One region of the Exiguobacterium sp. s138 genome, then DNA from elsewhere that is predicted to be linked to it. Evidence: predicted binding sites of a transcription regulator. Region 1 holds the regulator's gene; the other holds the start of a gene.
What was found. The regulator Rex, encoded in region 1, represses fermentation and respiration genes when NADH is low (regulators of the CRP and FNR family bind a similar motif). The targets are predictions, from matches to a motif close to TTGTGAAATATTTCACAA.
Positions count from the first base shown of each region.

Region 2: a site for Rex is predicted at 2,218-2,235, ahead of pflB (formate C-acetyltransferase). Genes of this name have one in related genera too.

Region 1 is NZ_JACSMW010000003.1:556,168-560,351, reverse strand. It holds gene KNP91_RS09990 (hypothetical protein) at 1-321, opposite strand, end outside; gene KNP91_RS09985 (ABC-F family ATP-binding cassette domain-containing protein) at 321-2,222, opposite strand; gene KNP91_RS09980 (redox-sensing transcriptional repressor Rex) at 2,379-3,038, shown strand; gene KNP91_RS09975 (twin-arginine translocase TatA/TatE family subunit) at 3,038-3,241, shown strand; gene tatC (twin-arginine translocase subunit TatC) at 3,249-4,028, shown strand; tRNA gene KNP91_RS09965 (tRNA-Ala) at 4,136-4,184, shown strand, end outside.
Region 2 is NZ_JACSMW010000006.1:165,183-169,366, forward strand. It holds gene pflB (formate C-acetyltransferase) at 1-2,168, opposite strand, end outside; gene KNP91_RS13005 (hypothetical protein) at 2,516-2,947, shown strand; gene KNP91_RS13010 (DEAD/DEAH box helicase) at 2,976-4,151, shown strand; gene KNP91_RS13015 (hypothetical protein) at 4,148-4,184, shown strand, end outside.

The DNA of each region.
Region 1 (4,184 bases):
TCCGACACAGCTGATCAAAAAGGCGACCAGTGGTGAGACAGCACCGTAATACATCATGATCATCGGGTCGTTCAGTTCGACGAACGACTGAATTGTCAACAACGTACAGATCAGACCGGACAATAAGCTGACGAACAGTCCGCTCCAGGTCTGGATGACAAGACCGATCATGCAGGAAATCAGGATGAACAACGGGTACACGGCATTAAAGGCATCCGGACGAATGAAAGCCGAGACATAGTCCGCATACATCGGGACGAAGTAGAGGACACCGGACAATAATCCTTGGATCAGATTGATCAGATAACTTTTCGATCGCATCAGTGGAACGACTCCCACTGTTCCATCAGCTCAAGCAAATCGACGTCGATCTGATCACGTTCTGCCGACAGGGCGGTCGCTTTCGGAATATCATTAAAGACTTCCGGTTCACACAACAGCTGTTCGATTTCAACCGACCGGTTCTCCAACCGTTCGATCTCTTGCTCGAGCTGTTCGAGTTGCTGTTTCTTCTTACGTGCTTCTTTTTGGGCTTCTTTGTCAATCGTCTTCGTCGACGCAACTTTGATTGCTTTCGCTTCTTCCGCTTCGAGTCGGGCAATTTCTTCTTTCTCGGCTTTTTTCTCCATGTAATACGAGTAGTCGCCGAGGTAATCGGTCACACCGTCTGAACTCATTTCGATGACACGCGTCGCGACGCGGTCAATGAAGTAGCGGTCGTGGGAAACGAACAGCAGAGTCCCTTCGTAGTCGACGAGGGCATTCTCGAGGACCATCTTCGAATCAAGATCCAAGTGGTTCGTCGGCTCATCGAGGACCAGCAGATTCGTTTTGCGTAACTTCAGTTTTGCGAGCGCCAGGCGTCCGCGTTCCCCGCCGGATAATTCATGGACGAGTTTGAAGACATCATCACCGCTGAAGAGGAACTGACCAAGCACGGACCGGACTTCCTGTTCGCGCATCAACGGCCACTCGTTCCAGATTTCATCAATGACCCGGTTACGGTCATTGAGTTCCGCCTGCTCCTGATCGTAGTAACCGATTGAGACGCCGGTTCCGAACCGGTACTCTCCGAATAACGGTTTCAGACGGCCGACGAGCACTTTCAGCAGTGTCGACTTGCCGATTCCGTTTGGTCCGACGAGCGCCAGTGATTCCGCACGTTGCAGACGGAACGTGATATTTTTCGAGACGGCTTCTTCATAGCCGACTGCGAGTTGGTTGACCTGCAGCACATCATTGCCGCTCTGCTTTTCAATCGGGAATGACAGAACCGTACTGCGTTCGTCACCGTCCGGCCGGTCGATCCGGTCGACCTTTTCAAGACGTTTGCGGACGCTTTGCGCCCGTTTTGTTGTCGTTGCCCGGGCGATGTTGCGCTGGATGAAATCCTGCATCTTCGCGATATCTTCCTGTTGCTGTTCGAACTGTTTCATTTCCTGTTCGTAGAGCGCCGCTTTTTGTTCGAGATACTTCGTATAATTACCGGTAAACTTCCGGGAGACGTTCCGGGATAATTCATAGACGACGTTGACGACTTGATCGAGGAAATACCGGTCATGGGAAACGATCAGGACAGCGCCGCGGTAACCGGACAAGTAACTTTCAAGCCAGGACAGTGTATCGATGTCCAGGTGGTTGGTCGGCTCATCGAGAATCAGCAGTTCCGGTGCCTGCAGCAACATTTTCGCGAGGGCGAGCCGGGTCCGCTGTCCACCAGAAAGCGTCTGAATCCGTCGGGAATAATCGTCCGGATAAAAGCGCATCCCGTGTAAGACGGAGCGGATGTTGGCTTCGAACTGATAGCCGCCGGCTTCCGAGAAGTCGTGTTGCGCTTGATCGTATGTTTTCAGGAGACGGTCATAGGCAGTCGGATCATTTAAAATGTGCTCCATGCCCATTTCAATTTCCATCCGGCGAAGCGCCCGTTCCTGATCCTGCAGATGCTCAAAAACAGTCAGCATCTCGTTCCAAATCGATTCGTTTGATTCAAGTCCGCTGTCCTGCGCAAGATAACCGATCCGAACTTCCTTGCTTTTCATGATCTCGCCCGAGTCATGTGACAGCTCCCCAGCGATGATTTTTAAAAGTGTCGATTTTCCGGCACCATTTCGTCCGACGAGGGCAATCCGGTCCCGTTCCTGTACTTCGAGTTTAATATTGTCTAAAATCGGCTCGACGCCGAATGATTTTGAGAGTTGGTTTACTTGTAAGAGAATCATATCCATCCATCCTTCCACCCTTTAGTCTATCACGAAAAATCCTGCCGAATATAATATTTGTTACTCTATGTGAAGTGGTTTACAATCAAGGGGAGTAGAATTCTTTGCATTGATTTGGGTGCCACGTCAGAACGTGGCCGAAGGGGGAACTGCAGTATGAATGGGCCAGACACAAAAATACCACAAGCAACGGCGAAACGGCTGCCGTTATATTATCGTTTTATCCAGAGTCTTTATAACTCCGGCAAGTTGCGCGTCTCGTCAGCAGAGCTCAGCGAAGCGGTCAAAGTCGACTCCGCGACGATCCGTCGTGACTTTTCCTACTTTGGGGCGTTAGGGAAAAAAGGGTACGGTTATAATGTTCAACATTTGTTAACATTTTTCCGAAAGACACTCAACCAAGACGAGGTCACGAATGTCGCCTTAATCGGGGTCGGACATCTCGGAACAGCGTTTGCAAATTATAACTTTTTAAAGAATAATAGTACTCGTATCGTCATCGCGTTTGACGCCGATGAGGACAAGGTCGGAACGACGACGCAGGACGTTCCGATTTATCATGTGTCAGATATGAAAGAACAAATCAAAGCGAACAATGTCGACGTCGCCATCTTGACGGTACCGTCTCAGTTCGCCCAGTCAGTGGCAGATGAGTTAGTAGAGTATGGTGTGACCGGCATTTTGAACTTTACACCGGCCCGGTTGAATGTACCGGCCCACGTTCGGGTGCATCACATCGATTTGTCAATCGAGCTGCAGTCGCTCGTGTATTTTATGAAGCATTATTCGCAATCAGCTGAAGGAGTGAAATCATAATGGAAAACTTAATCCCGTTAACACTTGGTATTGGACCGGGGAGCATCGCTTTGATTGGTGTCGTCGCCTTAATCATCTTCGGACCGAAGAAATTACCGGAACTCGGCCGCGCTGCCGGACAGACGTTAAAAGAGTTCAAGAGCGCAACGAACGGCATCATGGAAGATGATAAGGACAAAAAGGACGAAATGAAAGAGAAGTGAGTGAATCATGGCGATCGATCAAGAACAGAGTGTGACATCGCACTTAGATGAACTGCGTAAGCGGATCATCTGGTCGCTCATCATTGTAGTGGTCATGTTTATCGCAGCCTTTCCGCTCGTCCGGCCGCTCGTCCGTTTCTTACAGGCCGACTTAAAGGAACTCGGAATTGGGCTGAATGCGTTTAACGTTGTTGATCCACTGATGTTATATCTGAATCTTGCGTTCATCATCGCAATCGTCTTGGCGTCCCCGTTTTGGATGTATCAGCTTTGGGCATTCATCCGTCCCGGTCTGCACGACCAAGAACAAAAAGCGACGTTGACGTATATTCCCGTGACGTTTTTCTTATTCCTTGCGGGTATTTCGTTTTCTTATTTTTGGCTGTTGCCGTTTTTACTCGAAGTATCGACGGAACTCGGGCAAGAGCTTGGGATTGAACAGGTCATCGGCGTCGAGAACTACTTCAGTTTCCTGATCAGGTTGACGATTCCGTTCGGTGTGTTGTTCCAGTTGCCGGTCGTGACGATGTTTTTGACACGGCTCGGACTCGTGACGCCGTTCTTCATGCGGAAGAATCGGAAGTATGCATATTTTGCGCTGTTCGTGATTGCGGCGTTGATCTCACCGCCCGATATCACATCGCATTTGATGATTTCTGTTCCGTTGTTCGTGTTATATGAAATCAGCATCATCATCTCAGCACGGACGTACAAAAAAGTGCTGATTCTCGAGCAGGAGGCGGAACTGGAGCGACAGGCGGATCTTATGCGTGAGTTGAACAAATAATAGAAGATTCTCCTTTACCCGCAAGGTGAAGGAGATTTTTTTGTAAGCGGTCTAATTTTATATTGAAAAAGTGAACAGCAATGGTTATACTCATTATAGAAACACACGGGGGCTTAGCTCAGCTGGGAGAGCGTTTGGCTGGCAGCCAAAAGGTCG
Region 2 (4,184 bases), on a different contig from region 1:
GAAACGCGGATCGTCAATTGGGGATAAAGTTCCGGATGTTCCATCGCATCGAGTAATGTTTCCCGGTCGAAGACATTGACGTTTAAGTGATGACCTTTTGAAGTGGTTCCGCCCATGTAGCCGTCAAGCAGTCCGACTGTATTACGGATTCGTGTCGGTTCATCTTTCCCGAGTGCTTTCGGGACGATGGAGAACGTGTAGGAAATGCCGTCAAGGGCATGTTCATACGGTAATTTCCCGACGGAAGTTAACGCGGCGACGGCTCCCTTCGTATCCCGGCCATGCATTGGATTGGCTCCCGGTGCGAATGGTTCACCAGCCCGTCGTCCGTCCGGCGTATTACCGGTTTTTTTGCCGTAAACGACATTCGAAGTAATCGTCAAGACGGATTGAGTCGGTAAAGCATCACGGTACGTCGGATGTTTCCGGATTTTTTCCATAAACAGTTTGACGAGATCAACCGCCATCTGATCGACACGGGCATCATTATTTCCGAATTTAGGGAAGTCACCTTCGATTTTAAAATCAACCGCGATTCCATCCGCATCACGAATCGGTGAGACTTTAGCGTAACGAATGGCGGACAGGCTGTCGGCCACGACGGACAGACCGGCGATACCGCAAGCCATCGTCCGTAAGATTTCCGGGTCGTGCAACGCCATTTCGATGCGTTCGTAACTGTATTTATCATGCATGAAGTGAATGACATTCAATGTATTGACATAGAGTTCCGCCAACCAGTCAAGCTGACGGTCGTAAGCAGCCATGACCGTTTCATAATCCAGGACATCATCTAAAATCAGGTTCGTCTTTGGAGCAACTTGAATTTTAAGTTTTTCATCGATGCCGCCGTTTAACGTATAGAGCAACGCTTTTGCTAAGTTCGCCCGTGCTCCGAAAAATTGCATCTGTTTCCCGATTTTCATGGCGGAAACACAGCATGCGATGCCGTAGTCGTCGCCGTAAATCGGCAACATCAAATCATCATTTTCATACTGGATCGAACTGGAGAGAATCGACATCTTGGCACAGAATTCTTTAAAGCCGCGCGGTAGTTGTGTGGACCAGAGGACCGTCAGATTCGGTTCTGGAGCCGGACCTAGATTGACAAGTGTCTGCAGGAAGCGGAACGAACTTTTTGTCACGTTGGAGCGACCGTCCTCACTCATCCCGCCGATTGATTCCGTGACCCAGGTCGGATCACCGGAGAATAAATCATTGTAGTCCGGGGTCCGGAGGAATTTAACGATCCGCAGTTTCATGACAAAATGATCGACCAGTTCCTGGGCAGTCTGTTCCGTCAAACGTCCTGACTGCAAATCCCGTTCGATATAGATGTCAAGGAACGTCGAGACGCGGCCGAGTGACATCGCTGCCCCGTTTTGTTCTTTGATTGCAGCGAGGTAAGCGAGGTACACCCATTGGAACGCTTCCTGGGCGGTTTCAGCCGGACGGGATAAGTCGCAGTCATATCGTTGACCGAGCTCGGTCAGTTCCTGTAACGCCCGAATTTGTTCGTTCATCTCTTCACGGTCGCGAATCATCGATTCCGATAAGAAGCCGCCACGGTCCTGTAAATCCTGTTTCCGCTGTGCGATCAGGAAGGAGGTACCGTACAGGGCAACACGTCGGTAGTCACCGATGATCCGACCGCGTCCGTATGCATCGGGAAGACCGGTGATGATTCCGGCTTTACGGGCGGCACGCATTTCAGGAGTATAGGCATCAAATACACCTTGATTATGTGTTTTCCGGTATTCACTGAACGTTTTGGTGACGAGCGGGTCCGCTTGAAAACCATAGGCTTCCAAGGCATCATTGACCATCCGGATGCCGCCGTTCGGGTGAATCGACCGTTTGAACGGTTCGTCGGTTTGCAGACCGACGATTTGTTCGAGCTCGCGGTTGAGATACCCCGGACCGTGAGACAGAATCGTTGAAGGTGTCGAGGCATCGACAGCGTAGACACCGCCGCGTAAACGTTCTTCACTTGTTAAATTCATGATTTGTTGCCACAGTGTTTCCGTAGCAACGGTAGGGCCGGCGAGAAACTGATCGTCTCCCCGGTACTCTGTCCGGTTGCGGCGAATGAAATCAGCCACGTCAATCTGATTGTTCCACGCGCCTGTTTCGAATTGTTGCCATGCTGGTGTTTTTTCAAGTAACATCATGAACACTCCTTTGGTTGTAAGGTGAACAGTGCAAGATACATCCCTTATGTGAATAGTGTAACAAACATAAAGCGGGAAGAGTTTTACATCCCGGTGAAAGCGTAGGAGACTTCAAAAACGTTGGTATAAAAGGGATTCTTCAAATGTGTACCAGTGGTCGGAAGGTGTCCGGAAAACAGAGAAAGGTCGAAATCTAGCCGTTTTTTCCAATCTGTATCACTATTTTCATCCTGTTCTGAACAAGACAGTTGGAATCGTGATAAAAGTCACACCGGGTTATCTTGTATTTTTATGACGTATCGTTGACAATGAAAAAGGGAATATAGACCGTGGAGGTGCATAAAATGGATTTTTCAATGTTGGAAGACCGTGCCGATTATAGAGCAGGTGATTGGGTGACGTTAAAGGTATCAACTGAAGGAACGCCGCGAACGGGTATGATTACGGAGTTTGAGGAAGACGGCTTTTGGATTCGTTTTGAAGATGACTTTGATTTTGAAGACTTCATCGGATACAACGAAAAATACTTGGCGAAGCTGATCCGCCGTCCGAGTGATGTCCGGTCCGATTATCCGGTACTCCGTCAGTTTCCGAAACTGGCGGATGAACTGCAAGACCGGGTCATTCAAGGGTTCGATATTTTGACGGAAGAAATAAAGAGTGACCAGGAAGTGGTCTATCACATCCGGCTCATCGACGCAGGGAATGAATATACACAAACGTTACGTGGTCTGCGTGACGAAACGACCGATCAATTTGAATATGTCACAGAATGATGCAGAAGAGAGTAGGAGAATACACGTTATGGACTTTATGAAACCTTTTATTACGGAAGCATGGGAACGCGCCCGCTTCGAAAAAATGATGCCGGTTCAAGAACAGGCAATCCCATTATTACGCGAACGAAAAGATGTGTTGGTCGAAGCACCGACCGGAACCGGGAAAACATTGGCCTATGTCATCCCGGCACTGGAATTGATTGATGAAAATGAACCGCATATCCAAGTCGTGATCACCGCACCGACACGTGAACTGGTCATGCAGATTCATCAGGTCATTCAACTGTTTTCGCAAGGAAGCGGCATTAAATCCGGTGCCTTCATCGGCGGTGTCGAACTCAAACGCCAGCACGAACGATTGAAGAAAAAACCGCAAATCATCGTCGGAACACCGGGCCGCCTCGTCGAACTGATTGATTCTAAAAAAATGAAGATGCATAAAGTGAAACTGATTGTTTTGGATGAAGCCGATCAAATTTATGAGAGCGGAATGAGTGCTTCGGCCACACGGATTGCCAACAGTGCATTGCGTGATCGTCAGCTGGCATTCATCTCGGCGACGTTGCCGGAACGAACGGCTGAATGGGGCAAAACGTTATTTGCGAACGAGCCGGAACGGATTAAAGTAGAACGTGTCATGAGTACGCAAGTGAAGTTCGGTTATATCGAGATGTCACGCCGCCTCAAACCGGAATACTTGCGCCGCCTGGCCAACATGCAGGGAGCGAAAGTGTTGACGTTCATCAACAACCGTTCATTCCTCGGACCGTTAAACGGTGAATTGAGTAAGTTCTCCTTAAAGTACCGTATTCTTGACGCCGAAAAAGGAAAACGCGAACGGATGGAGACGCTTCGTTCATATAAACGCGGAGAGTTCCCGTTACTTGTTACGACGGGGCTTGCCGCCCGTGGCCTCGACATCGAAGCGGTCACGCATGTCGTTCATTATGATTTACCCGAATCCTTCGATGATTTCGTTCACCGTTCAGGACGGACAGGGCGCGGGAACGCATCCGGTATGGTCCTTGCTCTTGTGACGGATCACGATTTGAAACACCTGAAGACATTGACTAAACAAATGGGTGTGGAACTAGAAGAAATGGAGATTTACCGTGGGGAAGTGATTCCGAAACGGGAAGAAACTGAACCAAAAACCATTAAACGCCCGGCGAACCCACACCGGAAAGGACCGACACGATGAAAAGCGAGCGAAAGATCATTCCTTTTCCAACGA